Regions from separate parts of the Teredinibacter turnerae T7901 genome, predicted to be linked through region 2. Evidence: predicted binding sites of a transcription regulator. Region 2 holds the regulator's gene; each other region holds the start of a gene.
The links. The regulator sigma-54, encoded in region 2, starts transcription at its own class of promoters, with help from an activator protein. The targets are predictions, from matches to a motif close to TGGCACANNNNTTGCNNT.
Positions count from the first base shown of each region.

Region 1: a site for sigma-54 is predicted at 5,890-5,907, ahead of TERTU_RS13205 (choice-of-anchor A family protein). Genes of this name have one in related genera too.
Region 3: a site for sigma-54 is predicted at 2,274-2,291, ahead of TERTU_RS05970 (flagellar basal body-associated FliL family protein). Genes of this name have one in related genera too.

Region 1 is NC_012997.1:3,342,213-3,352,287, reverse strand. It holds gene ccoG (cytochrome c oxidase accessory protein CcoG) at 1-1,062, shown strand, start outside; gene TERTU_RS13230 (FixH family protein) at 1,090-1,584, shown strand; gene TERTU_RS13225 (heavy metal translocating P-type ATPase) at 1,592-3,982, shown strand; gene ccoS (cbb3-type cytochrome oxidase assembly protein CcoS) at 4,007-4,252, shown strand; gene TERTU_RS13215 (sulfite exporter TauE/SafE family protein) at 4,245-4,967, shown strand; gene TERTU_RS13210 (DJ-1 family glyoxalase III) at 5,083-5,637, shown strand; gene TERTU_RS13205 (choice-of-anchor A family protein) at 6,060-6,920, shown strand; gene TERTU_RS13200 (RNA polymerase sigma factor) at 7,084-7,575, shown strand; gene TERTU_RS13195 (anti-sigma factor family protein) at 7,572-8,009, shown strand; gene TERTU_RS13190 (YbjQ family protein) at 8,006-8,347, shown strand; tRNA gene TERTU_RS13185 (tRNA-Pro) at 8,383-8,459, opposite strand; gene TERTU_RS13175 (LysM peptidoglycan-binding domain-containing protein) at 8,808-9,704, shown strand; gene gloA (lactoylglutathione lyase) at 9,765-10,075, shown strand, end outside.
Region 2 is NC_012997.1:4,211,877-4,221,951, reverse strand. It holds gene yjgA (ribosome biogenesis factor YjgA) at 79-615, opposite strand; gene mgtE (magnesium transporter) at 663-2,027, opposite strand; gene TERTU_RS16945 (HPr family phosphocarrier protein) at 2,156-2,425, opposite strand; gene rapZ (RNase adapter RapZ) at 2,438-3,316, opposite strand; gene TERTU_RS16935 (PTS sugar transporter subunit IIA) at 3,396-3,848, opposite strand; gene TERTU_RS16930 (RNA polymerase factor sigma-54) at 3,998-5,533, opposite strand; gene lptB (LPS export ABC transporter ATP-binding protein) at 5,737-6,462, opposite strand; gene lptA (lipopolysaccharide transport periplasmic protein LptA) at 6,468-7,052, opposite strand; gene lptC (LPS export ABC transporter periplasmic protein LptC) at 7,049-7,681, opposite strand; gene TERTU_RS16910 (KdsC family phosphatase) at 7,674-8,228, opposite strand; gene TERTU_RS16905 (KpsF/GutQ family sugar-phosphate isomerase) at 8,266-9,234, opposite strand; gene TERTU_RS16900 (calcium/sodium antiporter) at 9,241-10,075, opposite strand, start outside.
Region 3 is NC_012997.1:1,393,525-1,403,599, reverse strand. It holds gene fliO (flagellar biosynthetic protein FliO) at 1-230, opposite strand, end outside; gene fliN (flagellar motor switch protein FliN) at 243-686, opposite strand; gene fliM (flagellar motor switch protein FliM) at 683-1,681, opposite strand; gene TERTU_RS05970 (flagellar basal body-associated FliL family protein) at 1,706-2,236, opposite strand; gene TERTU_RS05965 (flagellar hook-length control protein FliK) at 2,652-3,977, opposite strand; gene TERTU_RS05960 (Hpt domain-containing protein) at 4,052-4,396, opposite strand; gene TERTU_RS05955 (SpoIIE family protein phosphatase) at 4,396-6,117, opposite strand; gene TERTU_RS05950 (STAS domain-containing protein) at 6,217-6,525, opposite strand; gene TERTU_RS05945 (protein-glutamate methylesterase/protein-glutamine glutaminase) at 6,600-7,664, opposite strand; gene cheD (chemoreceptor glutamine deamidase CheD) at 7,741-8,382, opposite strand; gene TERTU_RS05935 (CheR family methyltransferase) at 8,408-9,208, opposite strand; gene TERTU_RS05930 (methyl-accepting chemotaxis protein) at 9,275-10,075, opposite strand, start outside.

The DNA of each region.
Region 1 (10,075 bases), 870 kb from region 2:
TCAGTCGAACACTTTTTTGAGGGCGACCGCAACAAGCAGGTCAAGCTTGATAATTCCCCATGGAATTTTAATAAGATTTGGCGCAAAACAGCTAAGCATGCTGTGTGGCTCGCAATCGCCTTTGCCACTGGTGCTACGTTTATCGGTTACTTCCTACCGGTGCGGGAGTTGCTTTCCGGAATGCTTCCCTATTGGGGGGAGTCGGGAATTCTTACGTTTGACATCCCTCCAGCAGCCGCGTTCTGGACGTTTTTCTTCACTGCTGCGACTTATCTGAATGCTGGCTATATGCGTGAGCAGGTGTGTAAGTACATGTGTCCTTACGCGCGCTTCCAATCAGTGATGTACGATAACAATACTCTGGCTGTATATTACGATGTGGCACGTGGTGAACCGCGCGGCGCTAGAAAACCGAAAGATGATCCCAAAGAAAAAGGTTTGGGTGATTGCACCGATTGCTCATGGTGTGTTCAGGTTTGCCCCGTGGATATCGATATTCGAGACGGCTTGCAATACGAATGTATCAATTGTGGTTTGTGCGTCGATGCCTGCAATGCAGTCATGGATAAAATGAACTATGACCGTGGTCTGATTCGATTCACATCGGAAGTGGAATTACAAACCGGTAAATTCAGGTTTTTTCGGCCACGCGTTATTGGTTATGTGCTGGCGGTTGTGGTCATGGCAACGGCATTTATCTATACCATCTCCAGCCGAACCCCTCTGAGTGTCGATGTTATTCGCGATCGGGGTGCACGTCTTTACCGGATTAATGGTGATGATGTGCAAAATGTATATACGGTAAAAATAAATAATATGGACAACAGCGCGCACAGCTATACGCTTACGGTGTCCGGCGATTACCCGTTCAGAGTAGTGAACTATCGCAAAGTGGAGATTATGCCAGGCGAGGTGTTTACCGTACCCGTACGTGTTGCCGTAGAGCGCAAATCGCTGGATAGCGAAAAAGCGCGATTGGTGATGACCGTCACCTCTTTGGATGATGAAAGCCTTGTCGCGACCGAAACCACGAACTTCCTGGGGCCAGTTCCTCGCAAATAAACTGAGATGTGCAGCTTGGAAACAAAAGTGATTAAACCCTGGTACCGAGAGCCTTGGGCCTGGCTGGTTGTAGGCCCTTTGTTCTTTGTTATTTTTATCGGGCTGGGGCTGGTGTTTATTTCTGTTAAATATCGCGATGACGTGGTGCGCGATGACTACTACAAGGAAGGCAAGGCCGTAAATAAGCTCTTCGAAGCAGAACGCGAAGCACACGATCAAGGTCTGGCCGCGACTTTGACACTGAATTTGTCTGACTCGATAATAAATGTGACCCTTAACGAGCCGGTGGATAGTGACGAAGAGCTCATCCTGATGCTTTCCCATCCGCTGAAGGCTAACCAGGATCATGAGTACCTTCTTCACAGAAAATCATTTACCGGTTATGAAGCAGAGGCTGACGTATTACCCAAGGGGCGTTGGTATTTGCGGATTGAGTCGCGACGCGGTGACGCGTCGGAGCTGGTTTGGCGAGTGAGCGGCGAGGCAGATTTTTCCCAGCAAGCTTCCGTAGAGTTGCGCTAGTGTTGCGATGACCCAGTGCTTTCATTGCGGTTTGCCTGCCGATGGCAATATCACCGCCAAAATAGACGATCACCCACAATTGTTCTGTTGCGAGGCTTGTCGCTTGGTCGCATTGACGATCAGTGAAGGGGGCCTCTCCAGTTATTATCGCTTTCGCGACGAACTTGCAGAAAAACCTCGTGCATTAAACAATGATTTTCTCGGTTACGATTTGCCCGAGGTCCAATTGGACTTCGTTCATCGCGATGCCGACAATTTAGCGGTCGCGCGCCTGAGTATTCAGGGTATCAGTTGTGCGGCCTGTGCCTGGCTCATTGAGAAACACCTGGGCGAACAGCGCGGGGTGTCCCAGGTTAGAGTTAACGCGACGACGCGTCGGTGCACTTTGCGTTGGAATCCAGAGACGGCGCCGTTAAGTACGTTATTGAACGAGATTCAGCGCATTGGTTATCAGCCGCTCCCGGACCGCTTGGAGAGCAATCAGCAGCAGCGTAAAGCTGAGCGCCACCAGGCTTTTATGCGGCTCGGCGTCGCCGGTATTGGAATGATGCAGGTGGGTATGGTGGCCGTGGCTCTCTACTCTGGCGATCACTACGGCATTGAGCAGAATTGGCAAAGTTTCTTGCGCTGGGTGAGTTTAGTTATTGCAACACCGGTCGTGTTTTTCTCTGCAGCGCCCTTTTTTCTGAGTGCCGCGCGCGCGCTTAGAGCAAAGCATTTAAATATGGATGTGCCGGTCTCGCTGGCAATTGGTTTAGCTTACACGGCCAGTGCGTTTGCGACTTTAACGGAAACGGGGGATGTCTATTTCGATTCGGTTTCCATGTTTACATTCTTTCTTTTGCTGGGGCGTTTTCTGGAGATGCGTGCGCGCCACAGCAGTGCCTTTGCCAGTGAAAATCTACGCCAATTATTGCCTCTGACCGTAACCCGGATGGATGAGGCAGGAAGTAAAGTGTCTGTCCCTTTGAATGCATTGCGGCCTGGCGATCAGGTTTGGGTGAATGCAGGGGATATGATTCCGGCCGATGGTGTATTGACCAACGCGCAAGCGTCTGTCGACGAATCGATTTTGACGGGTGAATCTCTACCACAAATAAAAAAACGTGGCGATTCTCTCTGTGCAGGAACGCTGAATCGTGAATCAGCGTTGCAGATGCATGTTGTTCAAACTGGCGCGAATACGCAATTGGCAGCCATCGAGCAATTGGTTGAGCAGGCAGCTTTGCAGAAACCTCGGCAAATCGCTTTCGCCGATTTAATCGCCGGTAGGTTTGTTGCTGCAGTGTTAGTTTTGTCGGTGATCGTTGCTTTCGTGTGGTGGCACATTGAGCCAGAACGGGCGTTGTGGGTAGTGCTCTCGGTGCTGGTGGTCACTTGTCCTTGTGCGCTCTCTCTCGCTACGCCAGCAGCTTTAACCGCTGGATTAAACCGTGCTCGGCAGCTGGGGGTGTTAGTTAGCGGGCCGCAAGTGATGGAGAGCCTGGCGCGGCTGACCCACGTGGTATTCGACAAAACTGGTACCCTAACCGAAGGGCATTTGCGCTTGCTGGGCACGGTCTCCCCAGGCGCTGGGGCGCAGACTGGTGAAGCTGAATCTCTTTCCATCATTGCTGCACTGGAGCAGTACGCGCAACACCCGATTGCCGATGTTTTTAGAGCGTTTGATCGCGGGTTGGTGGCGACTGACGTGAGCGTGAGTGAAGGCGAGGGTGTTTGTGGATGCGTAAACGGAACACACTATCGGTTTGGCAGGCCGGAATTCGCTGCGCCCGGGGTGGCTTATCCAGATGAGGACGCCCAGGTTTTGTGGCAGTTGCTGGCCGCGGAGACTGAGGCCGATGGCCAAGCTATTCCTCTGCGCTGGATTATGCTCGGCGATTGTTTACGAGAGTCTGCAATAAATGCGGTAACCGAATTGGGAGAGCTGAACAGGAATGTCACCTTGCTGAGCGGCGATCGCTACAGCGTTGTCGCGGATGTCGCAAAGGCTGCGGGTATTGCAGATTGGGCCGGGGAGGCACGGCCTGCAGACAAGTTGCACTGGCTAAATCAGCAACAGGCTCAGGGGGCGCGGGTACTGATGGTCGGTGACGGAATAAACGATGTGCCCGTGCTTTCTGCGGCAGATATATCGATGGCGATGGGGTCCGCTACGCGACTCGCGCAATCGAAAGCTGACGGTATTTTGCTTAACGGTAACCTCACCGCGATTCCGGCCATTATTGTATTGTCTGCCCGAGTTCAAAAAATCATACGTCAAAATCTCACTTGGGCGCTGGTGTATAATCTTGTTGCGCTACCTGCCGCCGCAACAGGGATTCTCCCTCCGTGGCTGGCGGCGATAGGCATGTCCGCCAGTTCGCTCGTTGTTGTGCTCAACGCAATGCGCACCTGATTCTTCCCCACCCAGGATAACCTCGTGGAAAGTTTATTTATTTTAATTCCGATTGCGATCGTGTTCGTAATTATCGCTGTGAGTATTTTCTTCTGGGCGGTGCGCTCTGGGCAATACGAAGATTTAGATACTGAAGCACGCCGGATTTTGTTTGATGAAGACGAAGCCGCTAAAAGAGCTGATTCCGCTGGCCCACATAGTTCTAACTCTAATGATTCTAGCCCCAAAAATTCCGACACCACTCTAGAGAAAGCAGACGCTGATGATTGAACCTGTAATTGCTGCATTTACTTTAGGCTTGATGGGAGCAGGCCACTGCCTGGGTATGTGTGGTGGGGTCACCGCTGCACTGGCTTTCGCGAACCAGGCGCAGGGTCGGGTTTATTCGATTTTCATTTTGCTGGCGTATAACCTCGGCAGAATTGGGAGCTACGCGCTTATCGGCGGCCTCGCCGCATTGGTCGCGGGTATGTTCGACGGCCTGACGCCACTACCGATTTTACGCGCACTGTCTGGTGTATTGCTCATCGGCATGGGGTTTTATCTGGCGGACTGGTGGCGAGTGCTTTCCCGGTTGGAAAAAGCGGGTGGTATGCTCTGGCGATTTGTTTCACCTTTAGCCGGAAAATTAATGCCCGTAAAAACGGTGCCGAACGCACTGCTATTAGGTTTTCTTTGGGGTTGGTTGCCCTGCGGCCTGGTTTATTCTGCGCTCGTGTACGCTGCAGTTCAGGCGAATTTCGCTTCAGGCGGCACCGTGATGCTGGCTTTTGGGTTGGGAACCTTGCCAGCCGTATTTGCTGGAGGTTTGGCCAGTGGTTATATCAAAAAGGCGATCGCCCATGTGTGGGTGCGCAGAATATTTGGGATAGGTTTTATTGTCTATGGCGTATACACATTAATTCCTGTGGCCAAGATACTGCTTGTTTCCTGGGGCCTAATTGACGCTCCGGCAATGATGATGGACCCCGCACACTGCCACTAATTTTTCTGCTTTTGGCTAATTAGCGCTCGGCCGGCAGGGGCGGGTGTAGCCAATAAAATATTTATTAGGTTAATCAGACGTTCCTTAACATCTTAATGTAATGGAGAATCGAGTGATGGCCAATGTTTTGGTTCCAATTGCAGACGGTAGCGAAGAAATCGAAGCCGTTACGATTATTGATGTGTTAGTGCGAGCAGGCGCTGAGGTTACTGTCGCTTCGGTCATGGAGCACTCCCAGATTATCGCGTCTCGCGGTGTAAAACTCGATGGCAGCTGCTTGATAGGGAGCTGCGGCCGGGATTGGGACCTGATCGCGCTGCCTGGTGGCTTGCCGGGAGCGGATCATCTCGCTCAGAGTGGGCCTCTCATGGAGCTTGTGCGGCAGCAGCTTGCCCAACAACGTTTGCTGGCTGCGATATGTGCGGCGCCGGCTGTGGTCTTGGGGCGCCATGGGTTACTTGCCGATCGGGTCGCTACCTGCTATCCCGGATTTCAGGAGGAACTTGCCAGCCAAGCCAGGGCGGTGAGTGTGGAACGCGTGGTGGAGGATGAAAACCTTATTACCAGCCAGGGGCCGGGCACCGCGATGGAGTTTTCTTTGGCGCTGGTGACGCGTCTATTTGGCTCGGAGAAGGCGGCAGCGGTCGCGGACGGTCTGCTGTCCCGATAGATAGACCACAGCTCCATTGCGGGTTTGCCTGCGAACTCACTCTGCTCTATTGCTGACAGTATTTTGATACTCGCGACAAAGGCTTTCTTTGGGCGTAATTGTGCACTAAAAACAAGAGCCAAAATTATCCTGTCGATATTCTTTACCTTGTGAATTTTCACGACGATTTTTCCCCGAAAACTAGAGTCTCCACAATATTTTTGTGCAGTAAAAACAGGCGCTGCGAGCGGAGTTATTACTAACTTAAATTATTGGCCTATATATTGCTATATCCGGGCCGTGCACCAGTCTGGCGTTAGGATTGGGCAAAGGGCTGAAAACAAGAATGTTTACAAGATGACTACGGGGTAAGATCGGTGAAAAAAATAATCGGATCATTGTATGTATCCGCCGCGCTGCTGGTGAGCCAAGGGGCCGCGGCTATGAGTATCCCCCTCGCTGAATATAATCTGGTGGTTGCTGGTGATTATGTTCACGAAGGCGGTTCAGTTTGGGGTAAAACGTTTATTGGCGGCGACCTTAACGGCGGCGCTTCGGAATTTGCTGTCCAGGTGCCTGCGGCGCCGGTGGTGGATTCATTGCAGGTGGTTGGCGATATCAACGCTGGCCATGTAAAAGTTAAATCGGGCAACCTGGTACTCGGTGGCGCAATCTCTTCTTCCTCCAACGTGGAACTTCACGGAGCGGGAGCGAGTATTGTCCATGACGCTGGTTTAAGTATCGACAGCGTGGTGGCAGATCTTAAGTCTGCGAGTCAAACCTTCAGTGGTATGTCCGGTGTAGGCAACAGTGCGTCTTTCGTCAATGGCGCCTTCAGCTACAGCGGTACTTCTAGCGTAGCCTTTTTTGATATGTCTTATGACGAGCTGTTTCGTCAGAACACTAACTTCACTTTCTCCGGTGTACAGGCGGACACATTGATCATTAACGTGTCTGGTACCCATGTGAATACTGGCTACGGGTACAACTTTCCTGGCCTGGACCTTAGTGGTAACAGTGGTTTGGGTGCCAGCGACATATTGTGGAATTTCTTCGAAGCAGAAGAACTGACGATTTCAAACCCTATTGTTGGTTCAATCCTGGCGATTGATGCGGACGTGACTCTCATGGGTACTCTCGACGGTTCCCTGGCTGCGGGTTCTCTGCGCACACAGCGCCAAATCCACGACTACGAGTATCCGCACGATGTAAGTACGGTACCTCTTCCCGGTTCAAGTGTGCTGTTTGGCTCGGCTTTGCTGGCTTTTGCTGCTGCACGCTATCGTCGCAAGAAGCGCGCCTGAGTACTTCTTTGTCGACTCTCAGAGCCGGGGTAACCCGGCTTTTTTTTGCCCGCTCAAAACGGCACTTTCTAGCGTCTCGATAGAATTTTGCAGTGTAAGGGAATATTTTGTTCTTCAACCCGTTTATAGAGAAAGTCCTTGGAGACTGGAGGCAAATAACCCGATGGAGCAATGGCTGGTGTTTCGAGCTGGTGCGTTGATACTAGCCGAAAAGCTAATCGCAGATAAATCTGAAGCTCAGGATATTGTGCAAGAGGCGTTGGTGAAAGCCGGCAAGGCTCGCAAAATACCGGATGGCGAGGAGAGTTCCCGCGCCTGGTTTTTTACGATAGTGCACAATCTCTGTATTGATACGCTGCGGGTGCGCCATCGCTTAAAGTACGACAGCACGATATCGATGGACAGGGAAGTCTGCCGGAATTGTGGTCCGCAGGAAACCCTCGAAAAGCGTCAGCAGGCGGACCAACTTCGTCAGGCGATAGCCCAGTTAAGTCTGGAGCATCGAGAAATTATCGCGCTGAAAGATATGCTCGATTTCAACTACAGCCAGGTAGGTCAAATTCTCGGCTTAACACCGGGTACAGTAATGTCCCGGTTGCATCGGGCGCGCACCCAATTGCGAGAGCATTTCCTAACCATAGGAGGGCGTTTATGAATACGGATTGCGAGGTGCTATCCCCCTTAATTTCCGGACTGGTGGATGGCGAGTTAACCCAACAGCAAGGGCAGCGGATAAATCAGCATCTGGCAAAATGCAGTGCTTGCCGTGAGAGGTACGAGCAACTTAACACGCTAAAAAAACTGACTGGGGATTACTCCCTCATCAGCCAGGACGAACGGCAGCGGGAAATTTTGCGCACTGATCAGATGGCTAACTTGCTCGCCTGGGGTGGCTGGCTGTTGCTGCTCATTGTCGCGATGCTAATGGGTTACGCCGTTATTTTCACCGTTATTCAAAGCGATATGCTCTGGTGGCACAGGTGTCTGGTTGGTTCGCTCACTTTGGGTATTCTCTTGTTATTCGCCAGTGTGCTGCGTCAGCAGCTTAAAATTTTAAAAACGGATAAATTTCGCAAGGTGAATTTATGAGCAAGGCTTTACTGATTCCAGTTCTCACCACAGAAACGGTTCCCGGTCGGGAAATAGAGAGTGCTTTGGGTTTGGTGAGAGGTAATACGATCCGCGCTCGGCACCTGGGTAACGATATCTTAGCTGGCCTGCGGTCTCTAATCGGCGGTGAAATTACAGAGTACACAAAGCTCATTGCGGAAAGTCGCGAACAAGCGCTGGAGCGCATGCTAGTGGAAGCTCGTGAGCTGGGTGCAGACGCCGTTATCAATTTGCGTTTTACAACCAGCACCCTGGCAGCCGGCGCTGCGGAGTTACTGGCTTATGGCACGGCAGTTAAACTGCGAGCGGTCCAGTAAATAAGAAGGGCTGCGGGCAGACAGGCCCTATTAAATGGTCGGAGCGAGAGGATTCGAACCTCCGGCCCCTGCCTCCCGAAGGCAGTGCTCTACCAGGCTGAGCTACGCTCCGATGCGTGCATTGTTACATAAAATTGACGGCCGCAAAATACACTCAAATCAATTTCCTCTCTTCGAATAAGTCACTATTCACCTTGTGTCCCAGACACCACGCCGTTGTTTTGCGCGCTAAGCCTCTGCGCTTATTTCCGCCATGTAATACTTCTGTAAAAAAACCACAGGATATTGACCACGCGCTCTGCAACTGTCGATTTTTTTGTAAGCGGCTGACGTATGAAAAGTGTTTTCCAGGTCTGGGCGCAGCTGGCGTTTGCGGAGTTCGGTTGTAGTCTCTGTCAACTGCGCAAACAAAAGCAATTCAAACCAGTAAATCATCAAGTGGACTTGCGTAGGAGCCTCCATGAAACAAGGCGAGTTTGAATATTCTGTACAAACTGGCGAGAACCTCTTGGCGGTTGCACGGCGCTTTCGTGTAACGCTTAATGAGTTGCTGTCGGCAAACCCCCGATACCGGGCTGATCCTGACTGTGTGCGCGGTGGCGACCGCTTGATTATTCCGACAGCAAAATTGGATGACACCCTTGTACGATTTGGTGATGTTTCTGCGGCAAACCAGACCGATTGTTGCAACTTGCCGTTGGGTGACGTTGATTGGCTGGTGCCAAGCGAGGGGCGCTTGACCTTCGAGCTGGCAGGCAGCGAAATACGTGGGCGCTTTTTCAGCCGCAAACCCCATGTACCTGATGCCACATCGGGCGTTGTTATTGGTCGTGGCTACTGCTTGCGCGATCGCTCCGAGCAGGAAATATTCAATGATTTGCGAGAGGCGTGTGTGGATGCAGTGGATGCGCGCAGCCTGGCCAGTTGTCGGCATTTAACTGGAGCCAAAGCACGTAAGTTTTTGCAGGATATGGGCTACCACCGCATCGAAATCACCCCGGAATCTCAATACCGCTTATTTCATATCTTGTTCAACGAATTGATCGGAGCTGTTTTGCGCATTGCACGCCGCCTGGATGTGGTTGAGAAATACGGGTCAGTAGACTGGCATTCCCTGGACCAGCCAGTGAAGGATTTAGTCGTGGATTTACACTACACAGGTGATTACACCAACGCGACTTTCGAGCGCATTCAGCCTGCATTGGTGAGTGCTAATCGCAACGATCTGCTTCATGTCATCAGCGACCAGTATTACTGGGTCGAGTTGCGTAATACCCCGTTCGAGCGATTTGACGCTCGCAAACGCTATTTGATTAAAGCCGCAGAGGCGCAGACTACTACCGAGAGCACACCTTAATTGGAAAAAGCTATCACTGCGGAGTATCCTTGTCGCCCTTAGTAGCGAGGAGGTCTCAATATGCGTTTTTTACACACCATGATTCGGGTCGGCGACCTGGACAAATCCATTGCTTTTTACACTGACGTATTAGGTATGGAGCTTCTGAGCAAGGACGACTTTCCCGATGGACGTTTTACTCTGGCTTTCGTCGGTTACGGCGATGAAGCTGACAACACCGTGCTGGAGTTGACGCACAACTGGGATACACCCAGTTACGATCTTGGTAATGGTTTCGGTCATCTGGCGATTGGCGTTCCCGATGTTTATGACGCCTGTGACAAGATCAAAGCTGCCGGCGGCAAAGTTGTACGTGAACCTGGCCCGATGAA
Region 2 (10,075 bases):
CTACCTTCATCAGCAAGACCCGCACAAGTAAATCCCTGCGTAAGCTCAACCAGGTGTAAGTGCTAAACCGTGCAAGAGCTAAACGGTGCCGTCATCGGCTGCAGCTTCAAAGCAGTCACGTACAAACTTGAATATCTTGCGAGCCGCCGCTGGGGGTTTGTTGTCCATTTTTTCTTTTTCTGCCGCGCGCAATAAGTTACGCAACTGCTGCACCTGACATCCAGGGAACTGGTCGATGAAGGCTTGCAGTGCCTGCTGATCGCCGCTGAGTAGCTGATCCCGCCAGTTTTCGATCTGGTGGTGTTGGCGTGCGGCCAGATGCTGCTTTTCCTGCATCCTTGCAAAGGCTTCTTCAATGGCTTCGCCATCTGCGTCGCGCATCAGTTTGCCAATGTACTGAAAATGCCGCTTGCGTGCACTGCGCTGAGTGATTTTGGGGGCATCATCGATTGCACTGCGGAGCTTGTCGGAGAGTGGCAGCTTGTCCAACTGGGTGGGCGAAAGCTCAATCAACTGGACGCCGAGGTCCTGCAGTGCGGTCATTTCCTTTTTGACCTGTGTTTTACTCTTGGGGAGGTCGTCGTCCTCCCAATCTTCGTCGGAATAATCGTGCATAAAATAACTATCTATGAGTGCTAAAACCCAGATATAACGCTGGGGTACTAGCCGTAAAAGTAGGTTGCCAGGCCGAGAAACGCAAAGAAACCGACCACATCAGTAACGGTTGTAAGGGTAACACCGCCAGCCAGTGCAGGGTCCACCTTGAGGGCTTTGAGGCCGACCGGCAGTAACGCTCCCGCGAGCGCCGCTGTAATTTGGTTGATTACCATGGCGGCGCCGATGATATAGGCAATTTTGATATCTTGAAACCAGAGAGCAGCTATTGCACCCATCACCAGCGCCCAGAGGATGCCGTTGACTATGCCGACACGCACTTCCCTGGACAGCAGCCAGCCCAGGTTACTGGCGCCAATTTGCCCTAGTGCCATACCGCGAATCACCACCGTGAGCGTCTGCGAGCCGGCAACGCCACCCATACTGGCGACAATAGGCATAAGTACCGCCAGTGCCACGACCTTATCAATGGTTTCATCAAACAGGCTAATCACCGAGGAAGCGAGGATTGCGGTGATCAGGTTAATGCCGAGCCAGATTGCCCGGCGTGGAATCGTGCGCGCAGCCGTGGCAAAGGTATCTTCATCCTCATCAAGACCGGCCATGCTCATTAACGAGTGATCGGCCTCTTCCCGGATGACGTCGACCACGTCATCAATGGTAATACGACCCAGCAACTTCCCCTGCTCGTTGACGACGGGGGCGGAAATCCAGTCGTGCTGCTCAAACAGTTTGGCCACGTCTTTATCAGCCATGGCAGCCGGGATAGCGTTAGTGTCGGTGACCATCACCTCGCGGACGGTTACGCTCGGATCGGTGGTAAGCAGCGTGCTCAAGGGCAGCAGGCCGAGGTAGTCGTCCTTGCGATTAACTACAATCAGGGAGTCGGTCGACGGCGGCAGCTCCGGGTGACGGCGCAGGTAGCGCAATACAACATCCAGCGTGAAACGCGGGCGAACGGTGATGGTGTCGGTATTGGTGAGACCGCCGGCGGTGGCCTCGTCATAGGCAATCACTTCCTCTACCCTGGCGCGATCCTGGTCGGTCATGGCTTCCATGACTTCCTGAATCACTTGCTCAGGCAGCTGCTGCAAAATATCGACGACGTCGTCCGTTTCCAGGCCTTCGGTCAGTTCAACCAGTTCCTCAGTGCCCATATTGCGCACGAAATGGCTCTGGATATCGTACGGCAGTTCTTCGAGTACTTCACCGGACACATCCTTGTCGATAAGGTCCCACAGCACGGTTCGCGAAGGGGGCGGGGAGGATGCAATCAAGCGCGCGATTTCCACCGGCCGCAAGCTGCTCAGCATTTGCCGTACCTGGCGGAAGGTACCGCTTTCGAGTAATACCTGCACGCGACCGACCTGTTGGTGGGTGCTGTGTTCGATATTCTCAGCGGCTTGCGGCATACAGTGGCTTCCGTTTTACGGTGGGGTGGAGGGTTGCTACAGAAATTGTAGCTTTTTCAAAGGCTTGAGGAAATAACTTCGGGAAGTTGGCGCGTGTTTAACCTGCTTACAGGCGCTTGCAGCGCAGCCTATTCCTCCTCGTCGAAGCGGTTGTTTATGAGTTCTTTCAGGGCCGTAATGGCTTCAACTTCGTCCGGCCCCTCGGTGATCAATTCAATTTCCGTGCCGATTGAGGCTGCCAGCAGCATGAGCGACATAATGCTTTTCGCATCTGTCGTTTTGCCGTGGGCACTGACCTGAATTCGTGACTCAAACCGATTGGCCAGGGTCGCCAGCTTGCTGGCCGCTCTCGCGTGGAGGCCAAGTTTATTGATGATCTCGAGGGTTCTCTGCTGCATGAAGCTCCCGCATTAGCTGTGTTTCGGGGCGCTGGAATCGGGTATTTGTCGATGCCGCGTCTGAACATTCTTATAGTCGGCTTTGAGCGCTTTTGCGAGTCGTTCACTCATGTAGACCGAACGATGAAAACCACCCGTACAGCCGATAGCGATGGTGAGATAGCTGCGGTTGTTGTTCTCGAACCGAGGAATCCACTTACGCATAAATGTAAGAATGTCGTTATACATCTCCTCCACCTGTTCCTCGCCGTTCAGAAACGCAATTACTTCCGGCGACAGCCCGGACAGTTTGCGCAGTCCGGCATCCCAATAGGGGTTTGGCAAGCACCGCACATCAAAAACGAAATCGGCGTCAACCGGCAGCCCATACTTGAAACCGAACGACTTGAACAGCACCGCCATACCTTCTCGGTCGGAACCGACCACAAGGTATTTAATTGCACTGCGCAGTTCATGCAGGTTGAGCTGCGAGGTGTCTATGGTGACATCGGCGGCATTGGATATGGGCTCGAGAATAATGCGCTCGCGCTCAATGGCTTCATTCAGGTCGGTGAGACCGTCAGAGAGTGGGTGTTTGCGGCGGGTCTCGCTGTACCGTTTGAGGAGCACTTCGCGCGAGCTGTCGAGATAGATAACCTGGTAACTTTCTCGCGGCAATGGCCCCACTTCAATCATCGCCATTAAACGGCTCAGATCGTTGTTGATGTTGCGCGCATCGATACCGATAGCAACCCGTGGCGATGGACGATCAGAGGTGCTTAGCTGCTCGATTAGCGCGGGCAGAAGGTCGACAGGAAGGTTGTCGATGCAGGTGTAGCCTTCATCCTCCAGCAGGTGCAGTGCTGTGGTTTTTCCCGAGCCTGATCTTCCGCTAATAATCAGCAAGCGCATGTTACCTGCCTGTGTACGAGTCGCATGTGATGGAGGAGCGCAGAGCGCGCGAGGGACTAGTTACTTCCCGGTAGAGCCGTCAGTTTACACCAGACGCCACGTTAAACAATTCTTCATCGGTTTTACAGTTGCGAAGGCGCTTCACAAAATCATCCCTTTGCAGGGTTTCTGCGAGTGCGGCAAGGGTTTGCAGGTGCTCGTCTTCGGCGTTTTCCGGTACCAGCATGGCAAATATGAGATCGACTGGCTTGCTGTCTACAGCGTCGAAGTCAATGGCTTCTTCCAGAGTTACGCACGCGCACAAGGTCGCGCCTTCGGTATTGAAGCGGCAGTGGGGTATGGCTATACCGCCGCCAATGCCTGTGGAGCCAAGCCGCTCACGGGCGAAAATATGTTGGAACAATTCAGTTTGGTCGAGGCCAGTGTCGGATTCGCTAAAAATGCCAGCGAGTGTTTCGATCAAGCGTTTTTTACTGCCGCCAGCAATCTTCGCTCGGGTTCGCTTGGCGTTTAGAATGGTAGAAATTTGCATAGCGTTGCGCCCGGTAAAACAGCAGATGTTGGATGTTGCAGGGAGTCAAACGGCGCGCATTCTACCAGTATTAGTTTCAGATCCAAGCCCACTTTAGCCGCAAATTTTATTTGCGGCATCAGACTTTAGACCGGCATTCCCAGATTTTGCTATACCAAACGCTTGCGTTCGTTCGAGGGAGGTATGTTCAGAGACTCGCGATACTTAGCGATGGTGCGGCGTGCGACCTTGATTCCCTGTTCTGCCAATAGCCCTGTAATTTTTGAGTCGCTGAGCGGTTTGCGTGCATTTTCCGCAGCAACTAATTTTTTAATGATAGCGCGAATTGCGGTAGATGAGCACTCGCCGCCGGAATCTGTGGCCACATGGCTGGAGAAAAAGTATTTGAGCTCGAAAATCCCCTGTGGGGTGTGCATGTACTTTTGCGTGGTTACTCGCGAGATCGTCGATTCGTGCATTTCGACAATTTCTGCCACGTCGTGCAATACCATCGGTTTCATGGCTTCCGGGCCGAAATCGAGAAACCCCTGTTGTTTTTCCACGATACAGCTGGCGACTTTCAACAGGGTTTCGTTGCGGCTTTGCAGGCTTTTCAAAAACCAGCGCGCTTCCTGTAAGTTGTCGCGTAGAAAAGTGTTGTCAGCGCTGGAGTCGGCGCGCTTAACCAGTGACGCATAGTCGCTGTTAATGCGTAAACGCGGTGCGATATCCGGGTTGAGTTGCACCATCCAGCGGTTATTTACCTTGTTCACAAACACATCCGGCACCACATACTCTGTGTCGTCGCTGCCAATCTGTTCACCGGGTCGCGGGTTCAATCCCTGGATAACCTGTACCGCCGCCTGTAGTTCGCTTTCTTTCAGTTTTAGCTTGCGCATCAGCTGTTTGAAGTCGCGGCCGCCGAGCAGATCGAGAAACTCGCTGACGAGCGTTTTTGCGTTGCGCACATCTTCGTTGCTGATATCAAGCTGGCTCAGCTGAATGAGCAGGCATTCACGTACGTCCTGGCTGAGAACGCCGGGTGGGTCAAACTGTTGCACCCGGTGGAGTACAGCCACCACTTCGTCCATTTCGAGTTCTTCATGGTGAGGTTCCAGGCCATGAAAAATTTCATCCAGAGTCTGGCCGAGCAGACCGTTGGGTTTTACCGCGTCAATGATGGCTTCGGCGATATCCTTGTCGCGGACTGACATGGGGGTAAGGTTCAGCTGCCACTGCAAGTGATCCTGCAGCGTTTCTGATGTGCCACGTCGGGATTCAAAATCGTAATCGTCGGAGTCGGGTTTTGCGAGTCCGGTGCCGCTCGGGGTGGGGTCGTAGATATCGTCCCAGCTGGTGTCGACCGCAAGGTCAGTGGGAATGTTGTCTTCGTTCCAATCACCGTCGGAGGATGCGTCGGAATTGGACTCCTGGTCGGCGCCATTCGCATCTGCAGCATCGCTTTTGCCGTCGGCGCTGTCCTTGCCATTAAGCTCGTTGCTGGCTGGAGCCTGTTCATTGATACCGCTGTGAGAGTCGTCGCCGCTGAGGTCTTCCTCAACTTCGAGCATAGGGTTTGAATCCAGAGCTTCTTGTATTTCTGCCTGAAGATCGAGCGTGGAGAGCTGAAGAAGCCTGATGGCCTGTTGCAGCTGCGGGGTCATGGTGAGCTGCTGGCCCAGTTTTAACTGGAGGGATTGCTTCATAGTTCGATTTACTGCGTCTGGTTAAAGTGCACTATCAGTTAGTGGCAACTCCTGTGGGGCGCCGGCTTGTATGAGGCTAGTGTATTCCGGCCGCAGTCCAGGTGCAATAAAATCGCATAAAATCAGAAGCAAGTATTATGCCGTGACAAATACAAAAGTCAGTCGTTTGTCAAGAGATTTTGCTGATTATCTGCAGAAAGCGATTAGAGGTGGAAGTGCTGACCGAGATATACTTCGCGCACTTTTTTGTTGTTGAGTACATCATTGGCGCTTCCTTCTGCGATGATGTGGCCTTCCGAGACGATATAGGCTTTCTCACAGATATCCAATGTTTCGCGAACATTGTGATCGGTAATCAACACGCCAATACCGCGATTTTTAAGGTGTTGTACGATCTGCTTAATATCGCTCACTGAAATCGGGTCGACTCCGGCGAAGGGTTCGTCCAAGAGCACAAAATCGGGCTCTGTGGCCAGTGCTCGGGCGATTTCAACACGCCGCCGCTCGCCGCCTGACAGCGCCATTCCAAGGCTGTTGCGAATGTGGCCAATGTGAAACTCTTCCAGCAGTTTTTCCATCGCCTCACGGCGTTGGTTGCGGCTCAACTCTTTGCGGGTCTCAAGAATCGCAAGAATATTATCCTGAACTGTTAACTTGCGAAATACCGACGCTTCCTGGGGCAGATACCCAAGGCCTGCGCGCGCGCGCTCGTGCATTGGCAGGTGAGTAACGCGCTTGTCGCCAATCTGGATATCGCCATGATCGGCTTTAATGATGCCCGCGATCATATAAAAACAGGTTGTTTTACCCGCGCCGTTGGGGCCGAGCAGGCCCACGATCTGGCCACTGTCCACAGACAGGGATACATCGATGACGACCTTGCGGCCTTTGTAACTTTTGGCGAGGTGTTGGGCACTCAGTTGCTGCATAAATACTAGGGCCTGTTGGAGCTTTTGTTATTGTCGGCGGGCTGTTCGTCTTCTTTGCTCAATGCTTTTGGCGGGATCACCATGCGAACCCGGCGATCGTCGCCTTCCGCATCAGCTTTACCACCAGCGCGTACCACTGCTTTTTTTACATCGTACTCAATGCGATTGCCGCTTAGGCTGGTGCCCTCCTGACGGAAAGCCGCATTGTCGAGGAGGATCAGGGTTTCGCTGGTGATCTGATATTCCATGCGGTTAGCACGCGCGGTCACAGGCTCCTGGCCGGGCTTGGGCACCTGGCTTAAACGCGCTGGCGTGCCGGTAGCGACCACGCGGGAATAGGTATCTTTGCGGCCATAAATCACGACTTTTTCCGCACGAATTTTCATGCTGCCTTGCTCGACAATAACGCTGCCTGCATAGGTGGTGGTGCCGTTCAGGTCATCGAGCTCTGCGGAGTCGGCAGAGATGCTGAGATCTTGCAGTCTATCGTCCGGCAGGGCATCGGCTGGCATTGCCGTACAAGCCAGCATGGCGGCGCAGAGCAGGGAGCGCCCAGGTAGCACGGCGCAAAAAGTTGACAGGGGTTTCATTCGTTCAGGCTGCGGTCTTCAGGAATTCGGTGGATAGCATGCACCTTGTGGTGCAATTCGATTTTTCGGTTTTTAAAATTGGCTGTCATGCCTACGGCGTTAATCACCCCATAGGGTGTTAGTATTTTAACAGGCTCGTCGGTGTATGCGACCTTTTCTACAGGGTTGATATCGAGCTTTTCCGTGGTGAGTTCGGAAGCTTCACGGTAAGCGGGCGCTTCCTCACCGGGTAGTCGCTCGGGTGGCTCCTGCCAGATGCGAACCGTATCCCAAAGGGCGATCTGCTCACTGCTGCGCACGAGTTTGCCGTCGACAGATTCTACGTGCCAGGGGGTGTCTTCCTGGTAAATTGTAAAATGTGGGTGGTCTACCATGGTGTATTCGTCGACGGGCTGACGATTGTCGCCGAGCACACGAAAGTGCTCCAGGAGATTCGCCGTGAACGCATATTCGAGCACACCATTGTCGTTGAAGTAACGGGTCGCGGCATTCTCGGCAAATGCGTAGGGAATTTGCGGTGCGGGTTCGGCTTTGGGGGGTGTAATCACGTTTTCGGACGAATCCCACAGCATTACAATGCTGGCGATCCCCATCGCGATAAACAGCAGGTAAAAACGGTTTTTACGCATGCGGTTGCGTTCTCAAGTACGCCTGTAAAGCCGCGTCGTAGGTACCTTGCGCCTGCATAATCAAATCGCAGGCTTCGCGTACCGCGCCTTCGCCACCTCGCGCGGCACTTTGCCAATGTGCGCGTTCGACTACCGCGGGGTGGCCGTTTTGCACGGTAAGTGCGAGGCCCACGCGACACATCACGGTCAGGTCCGGGTAGTCGTCGCCCATAAACGCGATTTGGTCCAGCTCACAGGGGAAGGTTGCGCGCATCTCTTCGAGCGCGGTGAATTTGTCTTCGCGCCCCTGAATGAGCAGTGAGATCCCGAGATCGGCCGCGCGCTTGGCCACCAGCTGGCTGGTCCGGCCAGTAATAATGCCCACTTCCACCCCGGAGCGGCGCAACATTTTAATGCCGTGACCGTCGAGCGTATTGAAGGTCTTCATCTCTTGGCCGTCGTTACTGAAGTACAGGCGGCCATCGGTCATCACGCCGTCAACATCGAGCAGGAGTAGTTTGATCTGCGCAGCCTTGCGATGAATGTCTTCCAAAGATAAATGTTTCATCGTTTTCCTTGTTTACACCAAAGTTCATACACCAGAGTTAAACCAGCCCGGCCTGGAGCATGTCATGCATATGCAAAATGCCCACGGGTTTGTTGTTATCAGTGACAACCAGGGCGGTAATTTTATGGGTTTCCATCAGGTTGAAGGCTTCCGCGGCTAGTGCCTGCGGCGTAATTGTTCGACCACCTCGACTCATCACCTGTTCAATACTGGCGTTTTTTACCTCGATATCACGATCCAGGCAGCGGCGTAGATCGCCGTCGGTGAACACCCCGACCAGCTCACCTGTCGCATCTACTACGGTGGTAATGCCGAACCCTTTGCGGCTCATTTCGCCGAGAGCCTCCAGCACCGGGGTCGTGGTTGTAACTATTGGAACGGTTTCACCATCGTGCATCACGTCAGCGACATGCAATAGTAAGCGCCGTCCGAGAGTGCCGCCTGGGTGAGAATAGGCAAAGTCTTCGGCAGTGAACCCCCGCGCCTCCAGAAGTGCGAGCGCCAGCGCATCACCGAGCACCAGCGTCACTGTGGTTGAGGATGTGGGCGCCAGATCCAGCGGGCAGGCTTCGGTGGCGACCGCGATATCGAGTATCACATCCGCCGCTTCAGCGAGAGGGCTGTTGGATTTACCTGTCATCGCCACCACGGGAATGCCCATGCGTTTTATCCAAGGCAAAATGGCAACCATCTCAGGCGAGTTACCGGAGTTGGAGATACACAGGAAAACATCGTCTCTGGTGATCATCCCCAGATCGCCGTGGCTCGCTTCCCCGGGATGCACAAAAAATGCGGGTGTACCCGTACTGGCCAGAGTTGCGGCGATTTTTTTGCCGATGTGGCCGGATTTCCCCATACCCGAAACCACGACGCGTCCGGAGCAGCTCAGAATTTTTTCACAGGCAGCGACAAATTCACCGTTGATGCGCTCTTCTAGCGCTTGAACGGCGGCAATCTCCAGCGCGATTGTGCGTTGCGCGGATTGAATTAGATCGGTTTCGGACATGGGGTGTTAAATCGCAGTTTGATATAGAAGAACATAGTAGCCAAAGTAGCTCAACAGGAGCAGACAACCGGCTGTTTTGCCAATTTTACCGCCACCCGCGCCACGGTTACGCCAAATCGACAGGCCAATTGCAACCGCAAGCAATATGGTTAATGCCACCATCACCACAAAATCGCGACTGAATACGGATTGGTCGAGCGGGAAGGAGCCGGACAAACCCGGGATCGACATCACGGCCAACAGGTTAAACATATTCGAGCCCAACACATTGCCGAGGGCAATATCGTGATGGCCCTTAAGCGCGCTGATAAGCGACGCAGCGAGTTCTGGCAGGCTGGTGCCGAGGGCGATTATGGTGAGCCCGATCACCAGCGGGCTGACCCCGGCCATCTCGGCGGCAGATTTTGCTCCCCAAACAAGGACTTCCGAACTCAACATCAGTGCGCCCAGGCCGATGACAAACCACACGAAGGCCATGGTGCGACTCATATGCGGGATGCTGTCTTCGTCCGTCGTCTCCTGTTCGCTGAGGTCGCCTTTTTTGAGGTACACCAGGAGAAATATGGCCGGTATGAGCGCGCCGATAAGTACGATGGCTTCCCACTGGGCCAATATACCGTCTGAGAGGAAGTAGCCGCTTATCGCCATAACCACTAACAGCAGCGGCAACTCATCTTTTAGCAGGTGCTTTTGCACTGGAATAGCGACGACCAGTGCCGTCGCGCCGAGCACCAGGCCGGTGTTTGCGATATTGGAACCAATACCATTGCCGACTGCCATATCTCCTGCACCCTTTAAAGATGCACTTATCGACACCATTATCTCCGGGGCCGAGGTGCCG
Region 3 (10,075 bases), 2.4 Mb from region 2:
GCCAGCCAGGCCATCACCATAATCAGCGCGATCACCGCCATTAGACCGCCTAAAACCTGCCCTACTACGCCTGCGGCGGAAGGCGCGATTCTGGCCGCGGGCTTGACGAGCGTGATTTTATCTGCTTTTTCCTGGGTGGCTGCTTGCTCGCCCCCATTCGTTACGTCACCGGCTTGAGCAATTGCCAACGGCATCCAGAGCAAACACAACATCAGCAACAGATTTTTCATCGGCTTAGATTCCTAACGCAGTTTTTTAATTCGCTCGGAAGGGCTGATAACATCGGTCATACGGATACCGAACTTTTCATTAACTACGACGACTTCACCGTGGGCGATTAAGGTACCGTTTACCAGTACATCCAAGGGTTCACCTGCAAGGCGATCCAACTCGATAACCGAGCCCTGATTTAGCTGCAGTAAATTGCGTATTGTGATGGACGTGCGACCGACTTCCATCGAAATGGATACTGGAATATCCAGAATAACGTCCAAATCCGGGTTGTTACCCTGGCTTGCCGGTGCCGCCGCAGGTTCGTCGAATTCGCTCAACTCCATTGGCGCAGCACCCTGGTTGTTCGCCGCCGCCTCGTCTTCACCAGCACCATCAATTTCAGCCTGCTCTTCCATCGCGGCCGCCCATTCGTCGGCCATGCTATCTTGATCGACTTCGTCGTCTTCACTCATGACTTGGCGTCCTCATCAGTTGCGCTTTGCCCTCTCGTTCGGTCTACATAATCGAGAATACGCAGCGCCAGGTTGTTGTTACACTGCCCGATTTTCGCTTGAAACATGGGCACTCCATTGGCAGTAGCAATATGCACCTCCGGCATGGTCACCGGAATAATATCGCCTACTTTCAAATCAACAATTTCGCGCAAGGTGATATCACGCCGTACCACATCGCACTCCAGGTCTACCCGCGCACGCATAACATCTTCGCGCAGCGCTTGTACCCAGCGATCGTCACGCTCGTCGGTATCCGACTGCAGGCCGGCATCAAGAATTTCCCGAATGGGCTCTACCATGGAATACGGCATGGTGATATGCAGTTCACCACCGCCGCCATCCAGCTCCACATGAAAAGTACTCACCACCACAACTTCGCTTGGGCTGACGATATTCGCCATGGATGGATTGACTTCAGAGTTAATATATTCGAAGTCAATAAGCTTTACCGCTTTCCAGGCTTCGTGAAGATCCACAAAGACCTGCTCCAATACCATCTGCACAACACGTAACTCTGTCGGTGTAAATTCACGTCCTTCAATTTTTGCGTGACGACCATCCCCACCAAAAAAGTTATCGACGAGTTTGAATACCAGCTTCGCGTCGAGAATAATCAACGCTGTACCGCGCAACGGCCTGAACTTCACCATATTCAAACTCGTCGGCACGTACAGAGTATGGACGTACTCGCCAAACTTCTGAATTTGAATGCCGCCAACTGAGACGTCGGCGGTACGCCGCAACAGGTTAAACATACTGATGCGGGTATAGCGGGCGAAACGTTCGTTGATCATTTCGAGCGTGGGCATACGCCCGCGCACAATTCGGTCCTGGCTGGTTAAATCGTATGACTTGACCCCACCAACATCGAAATCACTTTCTGTTTCTATATCACCGTCATCAACGCCATGTAAGAGCGCGTCGATTTCGTCTTGAGAAAGTAAGTCCTGCACTAACGACCTCGAACAAATGCAGTATTACTGCATTACAAAATTAGTAAACAAAACCTGTTCAATACCAGGTTTGCCAATTTCCTGCAGCATCACATTCTGGAGTTCCTGCAGGCATCTTTGTCGCAACAATTCTTTGCCTTCTGCCGTCAGCAATTCCTCGTATACTTCGCCACCAATCAACAAAATAAGATTATTGCGAATTTTGGACATATGCAGCTCGATAGCGGCGATCACATCTTCTTCCCGCACCAGCAATGTCAGTTCCGCCTGCAAATACCGTTGCCTGCCGCGAACATTAAAGTTAACAATCAACTCCGGCTTGATCGGGAAATATATCGCTGGCGCGGGCGGTGGCGTCGGCTCTTCGGCTGCAGCGTCTTCCGCCCCCTCTTCTGCTGGCGGAGGTGGAGTGAGAAATTTAAGCGCGGCTAAGGTTCCCCCAACCGAGAGACCGGCAATCACCAAACCGAGCACGACAAGCATGATCAGTTTCTTTTTTCCCCCACCGCCGTCTTCGGCGTTTTCGTCTTGTGTGTCTTTATCGGCATCCGCCATGTCAAACTTCCGACTACCTCTGTTGAATTTAGGGTAAAGAGCAATACATATGCCAAACGACTGAAGGCATACATGTGCATTTATCGAGCGCCGCTAGTCACTGAACCTTAACCAACAACGACACAGTATGGCCCCGCAAATCATAAGGTCCCACACGCGTTCCAGCGCTTAAGCGCAAGACGAAAATGTTCGGGCAAGACCTCACTCTGCAACAATTGTCGCAACCTAAGGTTAGTCGAATCTGGGTACGCCTGCTTTGCTGTCAGAAATTTGGCGCGAGTAGAAATAGCCAGCAGCGGCCAATTACCGCCGTCTGCTGAAACGGATGAGGTTCGGAATAAGTATTAAAAATTTCTCAGCGCGGTATTTTAAGAAATGTTCTGTCTTCGCTTCGCGTCTTAACTAGGCGTCTTAACTAGGCGTAATAGTCCACCCCAGTGGGCGCAGCCCAGACAGTGACCGGAGCAGCATCTTCCCCGTCGAGCAAATCAATACCCGAACCGGCTCCGCGTGCGTGGTGGGTTTCACCGTCCTGTGATTGCTGGTGGCCAGACTGCTGCGATGGGTGATCTGAAACGTTCACATCACCCAGTGCGACTCCCTGCTGAGCGAGCATATCGCGCAACCGGTTCGCCGACTGGTCAAGCGCTTCTCGCACCTGGGCGTTTGCAGAAACAAAAGTCACCGTTGCCTGGTCGTTGTGAACAGAAACCTTCACCTGCAGCGGGCCCAGCTCCGGTGGATCAAGTTGCAATTCCGCCGAACTCAAATTTTGCGCGACCATCATTGCGGTGCGCTCAGCCACTTGACCCGCCCATGCGGTTTGGCCAAAGCGAATGGTCACCGGGATTTTATCGGTCCCCTGGGCCAGCGCGTAGGGAAAAAGCTCCGCTTTTGCGGCGGAAGCTGCAGTTTGTGTGTGTCCGGACGCGTTAGCCATCACCTCGGCAAACTCTTTTATTTCTCCGTCTCCAGACAATCGGGAAAAAGTCTCGGCAGTCAGCATTTTTGTAGCCGGGCTGCTCGCAACCAAACCAGACAATTTGCTGCCGGCGAGATCGGTGCTTAGCTGCGGGTCAGCGGATTTTAGTGGCTCGCTCTGAAGGCTTGATACGTCGGTAAGGGATGCCGCATTTGCCCCGTTCGCGGCGGACACTGTAGCAGCAGAAGTTACTCCGCCAGACGGTGTTAGTGGCGAGGCCGTGCCGCGACCACTTGAATGAATATTGCTGGCAACAATTTGAGAGGAAGACACTTCTATTCCAGATGCGGGCATTGCCGAATCTTTCGCCGGGTGTTCAGCCGACAACAATGCGGCATCGCTCTCAACCGCACCATCGGCAATACCACTATTGGCTTCGGCCTTTATAGGAGCCTGCTCTAACGACGCAGCGGTGTCTGAGTTGGAGCCCAGCGCTTCCTGGGTTGCCGTTATACTCTCGCGTTCTTGCGTTTCAGTTTGGCCTGCGCTATCGCCTGCTAACGGAATCTCAGCGGCCGCTTCAGCCGGCTCCTCTTTTTTTGCCGATGAGCGCACGTCTTGCGCACGATCGGCTTTTTCCTCACTCCGGCTATCCGCTTGCGCTTGTGCTTTACGCTCCTGATCGAGCGCGTGCCGAAAAGTATCGCGACCGTCTGTGGACGCAAAGGAATCCAGCTTTTTAGCCGCGTGCTTTTGAGTAGATACAGTGTCGAGCGAGGAAGCGCTTTCGAGTAGAGATTGCATTAGCCACACCTTCATGTAGGGCTTAGTCAGACATTACTCGGTAGAGCAAAGCCTGTGCCATATACAAAGGGGCCAGGTTAACGTAGTAATCAGGCGATAAGTTGGGTTAGCTCAGCGGAAACAACGGCAAAATCTTGCTCAATAGCGGTAAAAAGTTGCTCCATGCCGGCTGGGTCCTGCGCGCGCGCTTTCTGCTCAAGTTTCTCACACAAATCGGCCAAAGAATTCGCACCGATATTGCGGCTACTGCCTTTTATACCGTGGGCTTCGTGATTAATAACGGAGAACTCAGGCGTCAACAGCGCGCTGCGTATAGCATCTATCCGCAACGCGCAATCGCGATTATAGGTTGTTACCAGCTCGACAAATTTGTCTGCCAGGAGCTCGCGCAAACTGGCAAGCATCGCGGTGTCCAGCACTACGTTATTCTGCATTAATCGTGACCGTCGTCGTAAGTCCAGCGGAAATTCACTTCGATATCATTGCCGGGGGGATGAATAGTGAGATTTTCGCAGATTGATGTGAGCAGCGACAGACCGCGGCCGAAATAATCCGGTTTGTCTTTCGTTTTTTCGGCGCGCTTGCCAGGTTCGAACCCTTTACCGCTGTCTCTCACACGAATGGTCAGCATTCCACCATGTGGCGCGGCGTGGTGTTCCAGATCGAAACTCACGAATCCTTCTGCCAACTCAGACAGCCTCTGACGACGCAATCGATAGAACTCAGTAAAACCGGCTGGGGTGTCTTTAAGGCGCGATTCCAAGCCTAACACTCCATGCTCAAGAGCATTTGCGTAGAGTTCAGACAATACAGTGTACAAAGTTGTACTGCGATCTTTTAACCCCGGCACCTCCGAAATAATATTCACCAGAAGCGGCAGAGGATCGAACTCTTTTAGACTGGTCGAGGCAATCGTAAATGCCATCGACCAGTCGACCAAACGGCTTTTCACATGGGTGTGAACATCCTCCTCGGGGAGGCCAATTTCCACATCAGCAACACACACCTCTACCAGCGAAATATCGTCGTCTTTATCTGTTTCGCCAATATGCCCATGCACTTCGCGCAGAATCTCATCAAACAGCACTGGCAAGCCCATATGTCGATGCATCAACTGCTTGAGGCGTTCCTCACCAAACATACTGCCGGTTCGATCGCGCGCTTCAACGATACCATCGGACCACATGAAAAACCGGTCGCCAATATCCAGCGGAATGCGACGCGTCGATTTTTCGAAATCCTGCTCCGCGAGAACCCCCAGTGGGAGATTTTTGGATTGCAACAATTCGTAACTGTGGGTTTTGGCGCGGTATAAATAGCTTTCGGGCAAGCCGCCATTCCAGATGCGCATACGGCGTTTTTGAATATGAATATCGATGCAGGTTGCACAGCAAAAAAAACCAACCGGTAATATCTGATGCAACTTTGCATTGATCTCCTTCATGATGTCCGGAAGGGAAAACCCTTTGCGCACCATACCGTAGAACGTTGACGCCAGCGGCATAGAACCAATCGCCGCCGGCAGCCCGTGCCCCGTAAAGTCACCCAGTAAAATCATTACACTACCACTGGGGCTTACCTCCGCAACGAGCACGTCCCCATTAAACACAGATAACGGCGACATATAGGAACGAATAATATCGAGGTCGAGGCAGCCCGAATGGGCAATTTTGTCGTATACCTGCTTAGCAACCGTCTGCTCTTGGATAAGATGCTGGTTGTGAAGCTCGATTACAGATTTTTGGTGGGCCAGGGTTTTATGCATATCCCGCATACGGGAAAATGCTTTTACTTTTGATTGTAAAACAACCGGATTATAGGGCTTGGGTAAAAAGTCGTCGCCGCCGGACTCAATACACTCCACCAGGGATTCTTCACCGGATAGCGAAGTCAGAAACACGATCGGAATAAATTCGTCGCCCGCGAGCGCACGAATTTTACGTGCCGCTTCAATGCCCCCCATTACGGGCATCAGTACATCTAAAAATATGAGATCGGGCTTGGAGGCTTGGAAAGATTCGACGGCTTGAGCGCCGTTCTCCACGAGGGTAGGCACGTATCCGGCGCGCGCGAAAATAGACTCTAATATTAGGCGATCTGCGGCAGAATCTTCTGCAATAAGTATGTTGAGTGGGCTTTCACTCTCTTCTGACACGTATCACCGCCTTAAAAAATGAAGCTTCCGCGTCGACTGCCAATGGCGAAGCCCAAGTCGCGTCGCAACTTACGTCTCCGGGAGCGCTCGAACCTACCACTACTGAATTGTAAATAGCTGTTCGAAACTGGAGATAGCGAATATTTTCTTCACCTCTGGGCTGCAATTATTGATGACAATATTGGCGTTATCGCCGCCAGCAAAATCCCGTAAGACTAATAACATCCCCAGTGCGGAACTATCCAGATGAACGGTGTCCTTTAAATCGACACAATATGACTCCAATGAATTGGAATCCACTTCCTCATAAGCCCGCCGGAAATCGTCAAGGGACGATGCATCGAAACGCCCGTCGATAGAGATTTTCAATATTTTTCCATCATTGGAAACATCTGAAGTTATTGCCATGTCGCAGTCTCTTGTTTTTCCTGTCTCTGGTACCTTGCCCAACATCACCGAGCGAAAGCCCTTCAACCAACGTTTTACTGATAAGCTCTTGTAAGTATATACCGTGTTATCTTATCCAGCGGTAAAACCTGGTCTGCGGCACCTAATTTTACTGCTGCGCCAGGCATCCCCCAAACCACGCTTGTTGCTTCATCCTGTGCAACTGTCACACAACCTGCCTGCTTCATGCGCAACAAAGCCGCTGCCCCATCCGCACCCATACCGGTTAGTATCACGCCCATGGCTTTGGCGCCCACATGTTTGGTCACCGAGTCAAAAAGCGCCTCTACAGAGGGGCGGTGACGGTTGATAAGATCATCCGTACCAAGTTGACAAATATAGCTGCCCTGGCGCTCTATCACACGTAAATGTGCATCACCCGGGGCGATATAAACGGAACCAGGTTCAATTTTTTGATTATTTTCGGCTTCGTAAACATGTACAGCCGAAAGCGTATCTACACGCTTCGCAAAGGACGAACTGAATACCGCGGGAATATGCTGCGCGATAACCACGGCGGGTGAATTGGCGGGCAGCGATTTCACCACATCTTTAATCGCCTCTGTGCCACCGGTAGACGCCCCAATGGCACACAAAAAACCGGGTTTTAACGTTTTGCCATAGGTGAGCGCCGTCGCGACGGCCGAATCTGGAGTTTGTGCTTTTTTCTCCTCTATACGAGGCGCTACGTTAGCCCGCGCGGCACAAAGCACTTTTTCAATAATTTCTTCACTGTATTTTTCAAGCGCCACAGCGCCTTCAGTCTTAGGTTTAGGAACAAAGTCAACAGCGCCTAATTCAAGAGCTTCCAGGGTGGCAGGGGCGCCCTGCTGGGTGAGAGTGGAAATCATAACCACGGGCATTGGCCGCAAACGCATCAGGTTTTTGAGGAAAGCTATGCCGTTCATGCGTGGCATTTCTATATCTAGCGTGAGTACATCCGGGTTAAGCTGCTTGATCATTTCTCGCGCTTCGTAAGGATCAGATGCGCTGCCCACAACATCGATATTTTCATGCCCCGACAAAATCTCAGAAAGAAGTGCACGTACGAGTGCGGAGTCGTCGATAATCAGAACTTTTACCGGCCCACGTTTAGCCACAAATATTCTCTCCACCTTTATCACACTTACTTAAGCAAAATACGACCGCCCTAAGGGTAAAACAGTAAACTGCCAGTTAAAACAGTTCGATATCGCCCTCTGCGGGTTTGGACACCATAGAATCCAGATACGCCTTCTCACGTCGCTCAATAGTGGTATTTGCTCGTGTGCGTAACTTTTTCAGTTTCACGGCGCCCGTATCTGGAAAATAGAGTACTTTTCTGGGGTAATCATGCCCCAGATCTTGCGCAGCAATGGCTAAACCATCCCGCTCCAGATAATTCAACAAGAAATCGATATTGCGCTTGCCGACGTCGATATTTGTCATACAGGTAAGAACCCGGCCACCGCCGAACACTTTCACTTCGAGCCGTTCGCGCTTGCCACCTTGTTTTAATATGGCATTAATCAAATACTCCATCGCCCAGTTGCCATAACACAGCTCTTTGTTCACAGCGTTTGGGCGTGTAATCATGGAATCGCTGGACGCCACCGGCAACATAAAGTGGTTCATACCACCGATGCCAATCACCCGATCTCTAATACACGCCGAAATACAAGATCCCAATACCGTAACAATCATTTCGCCGGTTCGACTCACATAACATTCACCCGGCAAAATTTTTGCTGCAGCGGTGTTCATTCGCTTATCCCAATAGCGATTAATATGTTCAAACCCTTTAAGCGGTCTTTCGGGTTTGTAATCTGAACTGAACACTGGGCTTTAAGCTCCTCTGGACGGCTCAATGGGCCTTTTTGTAGATGGTTCGACCAAGGGCTTGAAAGCGATTGGTTACATTGTGCAAATTTTCCGAATGCCCAATAAACAAATGGCCATCGTCAGTTAAAATATTGGCATAGCGGTCGAATAGTTTTTTTTGCGTGGGAGCGTCGAAGTAAATAACTACGTTACGGCAAAAAATTATGTCAAACGGCCCCTTCATTGGCCAATCTTGGAGCAGGTTGAGCTGTTTAAACGTAATCAAATCGCACACGCTGCTTTTAACTCTTACCCACTCGTGATTTTTATCCGTCTTTAAAAATCGCCGGTATTCGTCTGGAATATTTTCCGCCCGGTCAACCGGGTAGACGCCGTTCTTGCCTTTGTTAACAACATTAGTATCCAAGTCGGTCGCGAGAATACGAACATCCCAACCAGACAGCGACGCTAACGAGCGCAGAACCATCGCAATCGAGTATGGCTCTTCTCCGGTTGAGCACCCAGCAGACCACACCCGAAGGCGCTTGGTTTTTAAATTTTTGCGCATAAGCTGGGGCAACAGTTGCCCAGCCATAAAATCGAAATGATGTTTTTCCCGGAAAAAAGACGTTAGATTGGTGGTGATGGAATTAATAAACTCCACATGTTCGCTGCAATTTTCCTGGTCTATCAACGCGCAATACTGATCGAATGAATTCAGTCGCAATGCGCGCAGCCGCCGAGCAAGGCGGCCGTACACCATATTTTTTTTGTGATCAGACAGGCTAATTCCCGTCAACTTATAGGCAATGGCCTTTATCATCCCGAAATTTTTTTCTGTCATCGGGAATTCTTTGTCGGAAAATTCGTCCCTCGCTGTCGCTAACACTTAGGTCACCCGTCCGCCGAGTTAAAAGTCTTCCCATTCATCGTCAGCCGCAGAACTCCGTGATGAAGTCGCTGGCGCTGACGCCGTACGAGACGAATTCACAGCCTGGCGTTTTCTCGCGGTGTGCATCTCCAGCGTTTGACGGGCTTCGTCGTTTTTACCCACTACCGAGAAGAAATCTACAATCTGGTTCATGGCGCGAGCCTGCTCCGCCATGGATTCACCTGCGGCAGAAACCTCTTCTACCAAGGCCGCGTTCTGCTGGGTCATTTCATCCATTTGCGCTACTGCTGTATTCACCTGCTCAATACCCGAGGTTTGCTCTTTGGAAGCATCGGCAATTTCCCGCATCATCGACGTAACTTCTTCCACCGATGCGACAATCTCACTCAGAGTGGTGCCGGATTCGTTCACCAATGCGGTACCATCCTGAACTTTCTTCACGCTATCGCGAATCAAGTCTTTAATTTCTTTGGCCGCTGCCGCCGAGCGCTGGGCAAGATTGCGTACCTCACCCGCGACTACCGCAAATCCGCGCCCCTGCTCACCAGCGCGCGCAGCTTCTACTGCGGCGTTCAAAGCAAGCAGGTTAGTCTGGAATGCGATTTCGTCGATGACGCCAATAATATCGCTGATACGTTTACTTGCTGCGTTGATTTCGTCCATCGAATTCACTGCGCGACTCACCACTTCACCACCGGTGCGCGCTTTGTTTTGCGCATCCAATGCGGAAGTACTTGCCTGCGCCGCGTTGTCCGCACTTTGCTTCACCGTAGAGGTCATCTCCTCCATGCTCGATGCAGTTTCTTCCAGTGACGAAGC